3 regions of the Methylibium petroleiphilum PM1 genome follow, and region 3 is predicted to be linked to each of the others. Evidence: predicted binding sites of a transcription regulator. Region 3 holds the regulator's gene; each other region holds the start of a gene.
The links. The regulator FNR, encoded in region 3, switches genes on or off when oxygen is low (the NO sensors DNR and NnrR bind a similar motif). The targets are predictions, from matches to a motif close to TTGATNNNNATCAA.
Positions count from the first base shown of each region.

Region 1: a site for FNR is predicted at 2,723-2,736, ahead of MPE_RS13290 (universal stress protein). Genes of this name have one in related genera too.
Region 2: a site for FNR is predicted at 2,397-2,410, ahead of MPE_RS18170 (fatty acid desaturase). Genes of this name have one in related genera too.

Region 1 is NC_008825.1:2,811,332-2,815,604, reverse strand. Features, by position in the region: gene MPE_RS13305 (tryptophan--tRNA ligase) at 1-679, opposite strand, end outside; gene MPE_RS22790 (hypothetical protein) at 736-1,440, opposite strand; gene purN (phosphoribosylglycinamide formyltransferase) at 1,566-2,195, shown strand; gene MPE_RS13290 (universal stress protein) at 2,227-2,661, opposite strand; gene MPE_RS13285 (sulfurtransferase) at 2,780-3,637, opposite strand; gene MPE_RS13280 (DMT family transporter) at 3,772-4,273, opposite strand, start outside.
Region 2 is NC_008825.1:3,802,747-3,807,019, forward strand. Features, by position in the region: gene fmdA (formamidase) at 1-238, shown strand, start outside; gene MPE_RS18155 (FmdB family zinc ribbon protein) at 258-608, shown strand; gene MPE_RS18160 (hypothetical protein) at 709-1,053, shown strand; gene MPE_RS18165 (multidrug effflux MFS transporter) at 1,067-2,281, opposite strand; gene MPE_RS18170 (fatty acid desaturase) at 2,480-3,574, shown strand; gene MPE_RS18175 (Lrp/AsnC family transcriptional regulator) at 3,831-4,273, opposite strand, start outside.
Region 3 is NC_008825.1:2,629,955-2,634,227, reverse strand. Features, by position in the region: gene ccoG (cytochrome c oxidase accessory protein CcoG) at 1-587, shown strand, start outside; gene MPE_RS12470 (hypothetical protein) at 612-860, shown strand; gene MPE_RS12465 (hypothetical protein) at 896-1,150, shown strand; gene fnr (fumarate/nitrate reduction transcriptional regulator Fnr) at 1,181-1,912, opposite strand; gene hemN (oxygen-independent coproporphyrinogen III oxidase) at 2,089-3,519, shown strand; gene MPE_RS12450 (sulfite exporter TauE/SafE family protein) at 3,539-4,228, shown strand.

The sequences.
Region 1 (4,273 bases), 180 kb from region 3:
CCGCTTCCTTCAGCGCCTTCGGGCCGCCCTCGAACAGCGGGATCGTGTTGTCGTAGCTCTTCGACATCTTGCGGCCGTCGAGGCCGGGCAGCGTGGCCACGTCCTCCTCGACCTCGGCGCGCGGCAGCACGAACAGCTCGCGGCCGCGGCCGAACAGGTGGTTGAAGCGCTGGGCCACGTCGCGCGCCATCTCGATGTGCTGGACCTGATCGCGCCCGACCGGCACGCGGTGGGCGTTGAACAGCAGGATGTCGGCCGCCATCAGGATGGGGTAGCTGTACAGGCCCATCGAGATGTTGGCGTCGATGTCCTCGCCGGCCGCCTCGTTCGCGTCGGTCGCGGCCTTGTAGGCGTGGGCGCGGTTCATCTGGCCCTTGGCGGTCACGCAGGTCAGCAGCCAGGTGAGCTCGGTGGTCTCGGGGATGTCGCTCTGGCGGTAGAAGGTGACGCGCTGCGTGTCCAGCCCGGCGGCCAGCCAGGTGGCCGCGATCTCCAGCCGCGAGCGCTCGATGCGGTCGGGCTCGTCGCACTTGATCAGCGCGTGGTAGTCGGCCAGGAAGAAGAAGCTCTCGACGCCGGGCTCGCGGCTCGCGGCGATGGCCGGCCGGATCGCGCCGACGTAGTTGCCCAGGTGGGGCGTGCCGGTGGTCGTGATGCCGGTGAGGACACGTTGCGTCATGAGGGCTCTTCCAGGAACTCGTCGGGTCGCGGATTCTAGGCAGGCGCCCCGGCGCCTCAGTCGTCCGTGCGCGTGCGCAGCCAGGCGGTGGCGATCAGCAGCAGCGGCACGAAGGTCTCCAGGCCTTCCTCGTGCAGATGGGACAGCGCGGTGGCGGTCCAGCCGAGCGGGCGGTGGTATTCGTCGGCCATCACGGCGGGCAGGCGGTCGAACACCTTGGACAGCACCAGCAGGCCGCCCGCCAGCACGATCAGCCGGCCCCAGGGCTGGCGGTAGAGGCGCCGGCGCAGGAAGGCGAGGGTGTTGTAGCCCAGTCCGGCCAGCACGGTGCCGAGCACGCCGAGCGCGATGAGGCCGCCGAGCAGCTTCTGCGGCGTCGTGACCTCGTGCCCGCGGTAGAAGTTGATCTTCAGGAAGCTGACGCCGCCGAACACCGCCTGCTTGTGCAGGTCGAGTTCGCGCGCGCAGAACAGCAGGCTCACTGCGGCCAGCAGCAGGGTGTGGCGGTTCAGGCCGCCGGTAGCGAGCACCACCACCGCCAGCAGCAGCCAGGCGAGCACGCTGGTCCATTCGAGCGGACCGTTCTCCGAGGTGAGCCAGTCGACCATCGCGTGGTCACCCGACAGCGCGATCGCCACGAGCCACAGCACCATCGCAGCCAGCAGCGCGACCGTGACGACCTCGGCGCGGCTGATCGGCGCCCAGGCGTTCGACGTCAGGGAGAGGGAAGAGGGCAGCGAGCGCCCGGGGACAGCGTTCATGGCGTGGGGGCGTGGGGTGGGTCGCGGGATGCAGCAACGGGCAGCCCGGAGGGCCTGTCGCCGAGGCGTCGCAGGCCGGGCAATGATTATCGGCGGCTTGCGATACCCGCCTACACTGCCGGCCCATGAAGCGCATCGTGATCCTGATCTCCGGCCGGGGCTCCAACATGGAGGCCATCGTCGAGGCCTGCGCTGCGCAGGCTTGGCCGGCCCGGATCTCGGCGGTGATCAGCAACCGCGCCGACGCCGCGGGCCTGGACTACGCTGCCGCGAGAGGTATCGCGACGTCGGCGGTCGAGCATCGTGCCTACCCTGACCGCGAGCGCTTCGACGCCGCGCTGGCCGAGGCCATCGACCAGCACGCGCCCGACCTGGTGGTGCTGGCCGGCTTCATGCGCATCCTGACGGCGGGCTTCGTGCAGCGCTATGCCGGCCGCCTGCTCAACATCCACCCGTCGCTGCTGCCGGCCTTCACCGGCCTGCACACCCATCGGCGCGCGATCGAGGCCGGCTGCAAGCTGGCCGGCGCCACCGTGCACTACGTGACCGCCGAGCTGGATCACGGCCCGATCGTCGCGCAGGCGGCGGTGCCGGTGCTGCCCGACGACACCGAGCAGACGCTGGCCGCGCGCGTGCTGGCCAGCGAGCACCGGCTCTATCCGATGGCGGTGCGCTGGGCGGTCGAGGGGGCCCTGCGGATCGAGGCCAACGGCGTGGTGCGGCAACGCGACGGCGCCGCGCAGCTGCTGCTCTGAAACCCGCCCGGGCCGCAGCCCGGGCCTGCGCTCAGCGCACCACCAGCACCGGGATCGCGGTGTGCGTCAGCAGCTTCTGGGTCTCGCTGCCCAGCAACAGCGCGCTCATGCCGCGGCGGCCGTGCGAGGCCATCACGATCAGGTCGCAGCCGCGCTGGCTCGCATGCTCGATGATGGCCTCGTAGGGATGCAGCGCCTCGATGGTGTAGGTCTCGCAGCCCAGGCCGGCGGCCTGGCAGGCGGCGGCGACCTGCTGCACGCGCCGCTGCGCGATCTGCTCCTGCGCGTCGAAGTACTCCTGCGGCGCCACCGGCTGGATCTCGCTGATCGCGCTGTAGGGGAAGGGCTCCTTGACGCTCAGCGCCTCGATCTTCGAACCCAGGGCCTTGGCGAGCGACACCGCGGTGGCGACGGCCTTGCCGGTGACGTCGCTGCCGTCGGTGGGAACCAGGATGCGTTGGTACATGGCGGCCTCCTTGGCTGCGGGACTGACAGGCGCATCTTGCACCGTTGCCCCGCCCCTGATCTTGCCGAGGATCAAGCTTTGCGTCGAGCCTGCCCGCGGGCGCGGTGCGGACTTCCGCTCAGCCGCGCGCCACCGGGCGCGCCGGGTCGGCGCACCATTCGCTCCACGAGCCCGGGTAGAGCGCGGCGCCGGGCAGTCCGGCCCGTTCCATCGCCAGCAGGTTGTGGCAGGCGGTGACGCCGGAGCCGCACTGCTGCACCGACTCGGCCGGCGGCCGGCCGGCGAGCAGCGGCAGGAAGGCGGCATGCAGCGCCGCGGGCGCGAGGAAGCGGCCTTCGGCGTCGAGGTTGTCCTTGAACGGCCGGTTCAGTGCCCCGGGGATGTGGCCGGCCACCGGGTCCAGTGGTTCGACGTCGCCGCGAAAGCGCTCCGGCGCCCGCGCGTCGATCAGCCGCACGCGACCGAGCCCGGCCTGCAGCGCGGCGGCATCGACCGTCGGAACCAGCGAGGCCGCGGGCCCATAGGCAGGCCGCGCCGCGACGGCCGCCGGCGTCTCGCTCTCCAGCGCGCCGCCGACTGCGCGCCATGCGGCGAGCCCGCCGTCCAGCACGGTGACCTCGCGGTGGCCGAGCCAGCGCAGCATCCACCACGCGCGGGCAGCGAACATCGCGCCCTGCCGGTCGTAGACCACCACCGGCGTGGCCGGGGTGATGCCCAGGCGTGTCAGTGTTGCGGCGAAGGCCTCGCGCGTCGGCAGCGGATGGCGGCCGCGGAAGCGGCCGTCGGTGGCCGGCGTGTGGTCGGCCAGGTCGCGGTCGAGGTGCAGGTAGTGGGCACCGGGCAGGTGGCCCTCGCGGTAGCTGCGTTCGCCGGCCGCGGGATCGGCCAGGTCGAACGAGGTGTCGACCACGACGGTCGGCGCGCCGGCAGCCAGCCGCTCGCGCAGCGCCTCAGCGTCGATCAGCGGCATGGGCAGGGTCGAGGCAACACGGTTCAACTCACTTCTCCTCGCAAGCGACCCGAGGCAGCGCGCGGCCGCCGCGGATCCGGCTCCGCCGGTCCGCCTTCGGCGCCCCTGGAGGGGGGCGCCGAAGGCGCAACGGGGGTGGGTCATGTTTCAAGGGTCGATTGCACCGCATCTCGCGGCGCCGCGCGGTTGCGCAACTGCGTGGCGGCGATGCCGGCGGCCACCACCAGCGCCATGCCGCCCAGCGCCATCGGCGTGACCGGGTCGTCGAACAGCAGCGCGCCGAAGATGAAGGAATAGACGATGCCGAGGTACTGCAGGCTGGCGTTCACCAGCGGTCGCCCGGTGGCGTAGGCGCGCGTCATCAGCAACTGCGCGGCGGTGGCGAAGCCGCCGACAGCGAGCAGCATCAGCGCCGCGAAGGTGTCGGTGTGGGCCGTGAACCCGCCGGACGGCAGCGCCGTCAGCAGGCCGGCCGCCATGCCGCCGACGGAGAAATAGAACACCACCCGCGGCTCCGGTTCGCCGGCCCGGCCGAGCGCGGTGACCTGCAGGTAGGCCACCGCCGACAGCAGGCCCGACAGCAGGCCCATCAGGCCGTACCAGAGCTGGTCGCGCTCCATCGTCGGCCGCAGGATCAGCGCC
Region 2 (4,273 bases), 1.2 Mb from region 3:
TTGCCTGAACGCCATCGAGTACCTGAAGAAGTTCGGCTACTCCGGCGCGCAGGCGCACTCCATCCTCGGCACGGCGCCGGTGCAGGGGCACATCAGCGGCGTGGTCGACATCCCGAACGCCTGCGCCACGCTGTGGCTGCCGACGCAGATCTTCGACTTCGACATCAACCCCAGCGCCGCCGGGCCGGTGAAGTACCTCGACGGCTCGATCGACATGCCGCTGTCGCCCGACCTCTGAGTCCCCCGAGGCCGCCGCCATGCCCACCTACGACTACGCCTGCCCCGCGTGCGGCGGCTTCGACGCCTTCCGCACGCTGTCCGCCCGCAACGAGCCGGCCACCTGCCCCGACTGCCAGCGCGAGTCGCCGCGCGTCTTCGTCAGCGCGCCACGGCTGGCGCTGATGGCCGGCAGCACCCGCAGCGCGATCGAGGTCAACGAGCGCGCGCGACATGAGCCGAAGAGCTCGCGCGACTACCAGCGCCTGCGGCACCCGTCGGGCTGCGGCTGCTGCTCCTCCGGCGCGTCCACGCGGCGCGGCGCCACGGTGACCGCGGCCAACGGCGCCAAGGCCTTCCCGAGCAAGCGGCCGTGGATGATCAGCCACTGACGGACACACCCTGCGACAGGCAGCGCGACCGGTTCGCGCAGAATCGCGACTGGCCGGCGCCCCGCGGGACGCCGGCGCACCGTCCGCGAGGAGCGAGCCCATGCGCAAGACCCCCGTCATCGCCGTTGCCCTGATCGCCTGCGCGGCCGCCGTGGCCGCAGAGGAACCATCCAAGGTGAAACAGGCCGCGAGCGCGACCGGCGAAGCCGTGTCGAACGCCGCGGTCAAGACCGGCGAAGCCATCGAGCGTGGCGCGAAGAAGACCGGCGCCGCGATCGAGCGCGGCGCGCACAAGGCCGGCGAAGCCATCGAGACCGGCGCCGAGGCCACCGGCCGCGCGGTCCGCAAGGGTGTGCGCAAGACCGGCGAGGTGATCGAGAGCGGCGGGCAGAAGCTCAAGTCGGTTGGCAGCTCGGGCGCGTCCTCGTCATCGCCGTCCGACTGAGCGCCGCGACGGCTCAGCTGCAGGGCCGCGTCGCCGCGGACGCGGCCGACCGACGCCCGCCCAGCGTCAGCCAGGTCAGCAGCAGCGCGCACAGCGCCGCGGCCGCCATGCCGGCCACCATCGGCCGCGCGCTGCCGTCGGCAAAGCCGCTCATCAGCGCGATCACCACGGCACCGAGCACCAGCTGGAGCGTGCCCATCAGCGCCGACGCGGCACCGGCGATCTCGCCGTGGTCGTCGAGCGCCATCACCGAGGTGGTGGGCACCACCAGGCCGAGGAAGCCGTAGCCGACGAGCATGACGACGATCATCACGTCGAGCCTGTCGATGCCGGCCAGGTTGAACGCCAGCAGCGCACCCAGCGACAGCGCGAAGCCCAGCACCGCCACCCGCACGATGCTCGCGAGGCCGAAGCGTGCCGTCAGCCGGCCGGCGAACTGCGACACGCCGATGAACGAGGCCGCGTTCACGCTGAACGCCAGGCTGTACTCGCGCGGCGTCAGCCCGTAGTGGCCGATGAAGACGAACGACGAGTTGGCCAGGAAGATGAAGAAGCTGGCCATGCCGAAGGCCCCGATCGCGGTGAGCCCCAGGAAATGCCGGTCGCGCAGCAGCAGCGCGAAGGCGCGCAGCGTGCTCGCCACATCGCTCTGCGTGCGCTGCGCGGCAGGCCGCGTCTCCTCCAGCGTCAGCGCCACCAGCAGCAGGCCCACCACGCCGATGCCGGTGACCGCCCAGAAGATCGCGCGCCAGCCGGCGGCGTCGATCACGAAGCTGCCGATCAGTGGCGCGAGGATGGGCGACACGCTGAACACCAGCAGCAGCAGCGACATCAGCCGCGTGGCCTCCACGCCGGTGTGCAGGTCGCGCACGATGGCGCGCGGCACCACGATCGGCGCGCCGCCGCCCAGGCCCTGCAGGAAACGGAAGGCGATCAGCCAACCGATGTCGGGCGCGAGCGCGCAGCCCACGCTGCCGACGATGAACAGCCCGATGCCGACGTACAGCGGCGGCTTGCGGCCGAACATGTCGGAGGCCGGGCCGTAGACCAGCTGGCTGATCGCGAACGACACGAAGAATGCCATCAGGCTCATCTGCACCGCGTGCACGTCGGCCTGCAGCGCGCTGCCGATAGCCGGCAGCGCGGGCAGGTACATGTCGATCGCGAACGGACCGATCGAGGACAGCAGGCCCAGCACCAGGGCCCTGCGCAGGAAAGTCGAATTCATCGGGGAAGGAAGAGGGGACGCGGGCAGCCGCCAGCGCCGAAGCCGCCGATCATCCCCGAATCGCGTGCGCGGCGTGCGCGCACGGGCAACGAGCGCACACGTCCGGCGCGCCCGCTTGACCGCCGTCAAGGACAGCCCCCGCCCGCGGCCCTAGCCTTCGGCGTTCCGATCCGCCTGCGTTCGCGCCACCCGCCTCCGATGCCTGCTGCCTGTCCCGACCTCGCGCCCCCGTCCGCCGCCCCGAGCGCCATCCCCCACCGCAAGCTGATCCGCGCCTGGCTGGCGCCGCTGGCCTCGCGCAGCACGGCCTACGCGCTCGCGCTGACGCTCGTCGACCTGCTGCTGCTGGGCGCCGCACTGACCGCCACCGTGGCGTTCGAGACGCTGCCGATGAAGCTGCTGGCAGGCATGGCGGCCGGCTTCGTGATCGGCCGCCTGTTCATCCTCGGCCACGACGCCTGCCACCAGAGCCTCACGCCGCACCGTCGGCTGAACCGCTGGCTCGGCCGCCTGGTGTTCCTGCCCTCGCTCACGCCCTACAGCCTGTGGGAGGTGGGGCACAACGTGGTGCACCACGGCTACACCAACCTGAAGGGCTTCGACTTCGTCTGGGAGCCGCGCACGCTCGAGGCCTACCGCGCGCTGCCGCGCTGGCGGCGCAGGCTCGAGCGCGTGTACCGCAGCGGCTGGGCACCCTGGCTCTACTACCTGGTGGAGATCTGGTGGAACCGGCTGCTGTTCCCGAACCGGCGCACCATGCCGACGCGGCGCGCGGCATTCTTCTGGGACGGCGTGCTGGTGGTCGCGGGCGCGGCGGCATGGATCGCCGGCCTGGTGGCGGCCGCGGCGGCCACCGGCCAGTCGGCCACGTTCCTGGTGCTGACGGGCTTCGTGCTGCCCTTCGTGTTCTGGAACGGCATGATCGGCTTCGTGGTCTACGTGCACCACACGCACACCGGCGTGGCGTGGTACGAGGACAAGCGGCGCTGGGCGGACGCCCAGCCCTTCGTGTCCACCACGGTGCACCTGACCTTCCGCTCCTTCATGGGCAGCGCGCTGCACCACATCATGGAGCACACCGCGCACCACGTGGACATGAGCGTGCCGCTGTACCGGCTGAAGCGGGCGCAGCGGCTACTGGAAGAGCGGCTCGCGGGGCACATCGTCGTGCAGCCGTTCTCGTGGCGCTGGTACGCCGACACCGCGCGGCGCTGCAAGCTCTACGACTTCGAGGCGGGTTGCTGGACCGACTTTTCGGGTCGCCGGACCAGCACGCCGTTGGCTGCGGGGTGAAGCGTTTGCGTTGCGCGTCGTCGATGTGTGGGGTGGCAGAGGCCATCGAGTGGCCGACACAAATGTGAGCTGCGACGGCGAACACCCATGACGGTGGTGGATCAGGCCGGTGGGGCGCTCTGCGAAGCGAAGTAGAGGAGGAGCCGCCCGGCCTGCAGGGGCGGGCGGCGGGGGACATGAGCGCACCAGAGCGCCCCGCCGGCCTGATCTCGCGCCAGACGCGCACCCATCTCGTCTGTTCGAACGCAACCGCCTATCAAACCGGAAACTGCGTCGTCGACAGCACCTGCTTGAGCACCATGAACGAGCGGATCTGTCGCACGCCCGGCAGGTGCAGCAGCTGCTCGGCATGCAGGCGATTGAAGCTGTCGTTGTCGCGCGTGCGCACCAGCATGAAGTAGTCGAACTCGCCGGTCACCACGTGGCACTCCATGCAGCCCGACACCCGGGCGGCGGCCTTCTCGAAGTCGGCGAAGGAGTCGGGTGTGGAGCGGTCCAGCACCACGCCGATCATCACCAGCATGCCGGCGTCCAGCGCGGCCGGGTTCAGCAGCGCGACGATGCCCTTGATCAGCCCCGCCTGCTTGAGCCGCTCGACGCGGCGCAGGCAGGCCGGCGCGCTGAGGTTCACCTTGGCGGCCAGCGCCACGTTCGACACCGAGGCGTCGCGCTGCAGCGCCCGCAGGATGGCCTTGTCGG
Region 3 (4,273 bases):
GCGAGGGGCTGCAATACGAGTGCATCGGCTGTGCCGCCTGCATCGACGTGTGCAACGGCGTGATGGACAAGATGGCGTATCCGCGCGGACTGATCCGCTATGCGACGCAGAACGGCCTGACTGCCGGCCAGAGCAGGCTGGACTGGCGGCGTGTGTTCCGTCCGCGCGTGCTGGTCTACGGCGTGATCCTGCTGCTGATCTCGGTCGGCTTCGTCACCAGTCTCGTGCTGCGCAGCCCGATGCGCGTCGACGTGGTGCGCGACCGCGGTACGTTGGCAAGGCTGGTCGACGAAGGGCGCATCGAGAACGTCTACCGGTTGCAGATCATGAACGCCACCGAGTCGGAGCAGCGCTACCGGGTGGTGGTGAGCGGCATCGCCGGCGCGCAGGCGCAGGTGCGTGACGAGGTGCGGCTGGCCCCGGCCGAGTCGCGCTGGGTGCCTGTCGCGGTGCAAGTGCCGCCGCAGAGCGCCGCGGCCCTGGGCCCCGGCGCCCACCCCCTGCGCTTCGAGATCATCCGCGAGGCCGACGGCATGCAGCCGGCGGCCAGCGTGTCCGAGAAATCCACCTTCGTCGTGCCGCGCTGAACGCGGCCCTCTCCGGAGCAACCCATGACCCCGAACGAGAACGCAACCCGCCCGACGCCCGCGCCCGAGCGGCCGCTGCCCTGGTGGCGCGAGCCCATGCTGTGGCTGGTGCTGGGCGGCCCGCTGGCGGTCGTGGTGGCTGGCATCGTCACTGCCGTGATCGCCGTGCGTGGCAGCGACCCGGTGCTCAGCCGCAGCAGCGAACCGCTGGGCAGCGACACGCCGGCAGTGCAGGCGCGCAACCATGCGGCCACGCCGCGTCCCGAGCGCTGAACGTGGTGCCGCCCGTCGACCCGGAGCTCGCGACGATGAGACAACGCACGCTGTGGATCGTCTGGCCGTCGTTCCTGATGGCGGGTGTGCTGGAGGTCCTGGTGTTCAGCGCAGCCGACCCGGCGGAACTGAGCGGCTGGGTCGGGCGCGCGCTGGAGACGGTGTCGCCGGCTGGCGTCTACACGCTGGCCTTCTTCGCGTTCTGGACCGTGTGCGCGCTGACGTCGATGTTGACGCTGCTGCTGGCAATGCCGGAGCCGGCCAATACCGAGCCGCGCCGCTGGCCCTGAGTCGCGCCGGGCGAGGCAGGCGGCGAACCTTCAGCAGGCCGGGCCGTTGACGAGCCGGCGCAGCCCGGATTCGTCGAGCACGCGGATGTCGCGCTGCTTAACCTCGAGCAGGCCTTCGTCCTGGAACTTCGAGAAGGTGCGGCTCACGGTCTCCAGCTTGAGACCGAGGTAGCTGCCGATCTCCTCGCGCGTCATGCGCAGCACGAGCGACGAGGCCGAGAAGCCGCGTGCCTGCAGGCGTTGCGTGAGGTTCAGCAGGAAGGCCGCGAGCCGCTCCTCGGCCCGCATGCTGCCGAGCAGCAGCATCACGCCGTGGTCGCGCACGATCTCGCGGCTCATGATCTTGTGGAACTGGTGCTGCAGCGGCGTGGATTCGCGCGACAGCTTCTCGAGCTGCGAGTAGGGGATCTGGCAGACCTGGGAGTCCTCCAGCGCCACCGCGTCGCAGGCATGGCGGTCGGTGCTGATGCCGTCCAGTCCCAGCAGTTCGCCGGCCATCTGGAAGCCGGTCACCTGGTCACGGCCATCGTCGGCGGACACGCAGGTCTTGAAGAAGCCGGTGCGCACCGCATAAAGCGACTCGAAGCGATCCCCGGCGTGGAACAGCGTGTCGCCGCGCTTCACGGGGCGGCGGCTGCCCACCAGCTGGTCGAGGTGGTCGAGATCGTCGTCCGACAGCCCCACCGGCAGGCAGAGCTCGCGCAGGTTGCAACTGGAGCATGCGACCTTGAGGGCCTCGATGCGGATCGGTTCGCGTTCCATGCGCTTCATTATGATCTTGTGCGCGGCCCGCGATGGAGCATGTGAGTCGGCGGCGGCGTCGTGAGGGGCAAGTTGCATGATCGACCTCAAGCTGTGCATGGATTGTCGGAGGCCACCGGCGACCGGCCTTGACCCAGATCAAGAGCCCGGTGAGAGGCCCTCGGCACAGTCCGGACATGCCCCCTCCGACCCTGACCGACATGCTGGAACCGGCTGCGCCGAGCGAGGAACTCCTGAGTCGTCTGGACGCCGGTGGGCCGCGCTACACCTCCTACCCGACCGCCGACCGCTTCGTGGAGGCCTTCGGCCCCGCTCAGTACCGGCAGGCCCTGGGCCAGCGCCGCAGCGGAGCCCCGGCGGCCGGCGCGGTGGGCGGCGGCACACCGCTGTCGATCTACGTTCACATCCCATTCTGCGAGTCGGTCTGCTACTACTGCGCCTGTAACAAGGTGATCACCCGGCAGCACCGGCGCGGCACCGAGTACCTGGAGTGGCTGGGCCGCGAGGTGGCATTGCACCAGGACGTGATCGGCAGCCGCCAGCGCGTCAGTCAGCTGCACCTCGGCGGCGGTACGCCGACCTTCCTGGACGATACGGAGCTGTCGCAGCTGATGGCCCTGCTGCGCGGTGCCTTCGACCTGCAGCCGCAGGCCGAATGCTCGATCGAGGTCGACCCGCGCACCGTCAGTGCCTCGCGGCTGGCGCACCTGAAGGCGCTGGGTTTCAACCGCCTGAGCTTCGGCGTGCAGGACTTCGACCCCGAAGTGCAGCACGCGGTGCATCGCGTGCAGCCGGCCGAGCAGGTGGAGGCACTGATCGCCAGCGCGCGCGCATTGGGCTTCGATTCGATCAACGTCGACCTGATCCACGGCCTGCCCAAGCAGACCCCGGCCTCGCTGGCCCGGACGGTGGAGCAGGTGGCGCGGTTGCGGCCGGACCGCGTGGCGCTCTACAGCTATGCGCACCTGCCGCAGCGCTTCAAGCCGCAGCGGCGCATCCATGCGGCAGACCTGCCAGGCACCGCCCAGCGCGTGACGATGCTGTCGAACGCGATCGCCGCCTTCCTGGCGCACGGTTACGACTACATCGGCATGGACCACTTCGCCCTGCCGGGTGACGCGCTGGCCGCGGCCAAGCGGCAGGGCCGGCTGCACCGCAATTTCCAGGGCTACAGCACCCAGCCCGACTGCGACCTGATCGGCCTGGGCGTCTCGGCCATCGGCCGCATCGGTGCGACCTACAGCCAGAATGCGAAGACGCTGCCGGAGTACCAGGACGCCCTGCGCTCCGGGGAACTGCCGGTGGTGCGCGGCCTCGTGCTGACGCGCGACGACGTGGTGCGCCGCTCGGTGATCATGGCGCTGATGTGCCAGGGGCGGGTGGTGTTCGAATCCATCGAACTGGCTCACCTGCTCGATTTCCGCCGCTACTTCGAGGCCGAACTGCGCCGGCTGCAGCCACTGGCCGGGCAGGGGCTGATCGAGATCGACGACGACGCGATCCAGCTCACCCCGCTGGGCTGGTACTTCGTGCGCGCCGTGGCGATGGTGTTCGATCGTCACCTGCAGGCCGACCGCGATCGCGAACGCTATTCGCGGCTGATCTGACGCAAGGGACAGTCACGGCATGAGCCTCTCGCTGGTGGCGGCCGGGCTGGCGATCGGCATCGCGGGCAGTCCGCACTGTGCCGCGATGTGCGCCGCGCCCTGCGCGGCGATCGAGCGGTCCTGCGGTGGCGCACGGCCTGCGCGGGCCGCCGCCGCCCTGCATCTGGGGCGCCTGCTGTCCTACGGCCTGGCGGGGGCGCTGGTGGCCACCGGGGCTGGATGGATGGCCGAACTGGCCCAGGCCACCCGCTGGTTGCGGCCGCTGTGGACCCTGCTGCAGGTGACCGTGGTGGTGTTTGGCCTGTGGCTGCTGGTGGCCGGACGCATGCCCCGCATCGTGCTGGGCACCGGCTCCGCACCCGGCGTGGCCGTCCCCATGCTCGGGCCGCTCCCTGCGAAGGGGCGGCGGCGCGGCTGGGGCTGGGCCGGTACGGCCGGAGCGCTGTGGGCGGCCTGGCCTTGCGGCCTGCTCTATTCGGCGCTGGTCGTTGCGGCGCTGGCCGACGGGCCGCTGGCGGGCGCTGCGGTCATGCTCGCCTTCGCGCTGGGCGGCGGGCTGGCCTTGCTGTTCGGCCGCGGCGTGCTCGGTCGACTGGGGCAGGGCGCCAGCGCGGCGAGGTGGACCGGTGCCCTGCTGGTGATGGCTGGCGGATGGGCGATCTGGCTGCAGCTGACCGGTCCGTCCGGGCCATGGTGCAAGGTGGTCTGATGCAGCGGATCGATGGTGCTCGCGGCCGCCGTCCGGCGGCTCGCT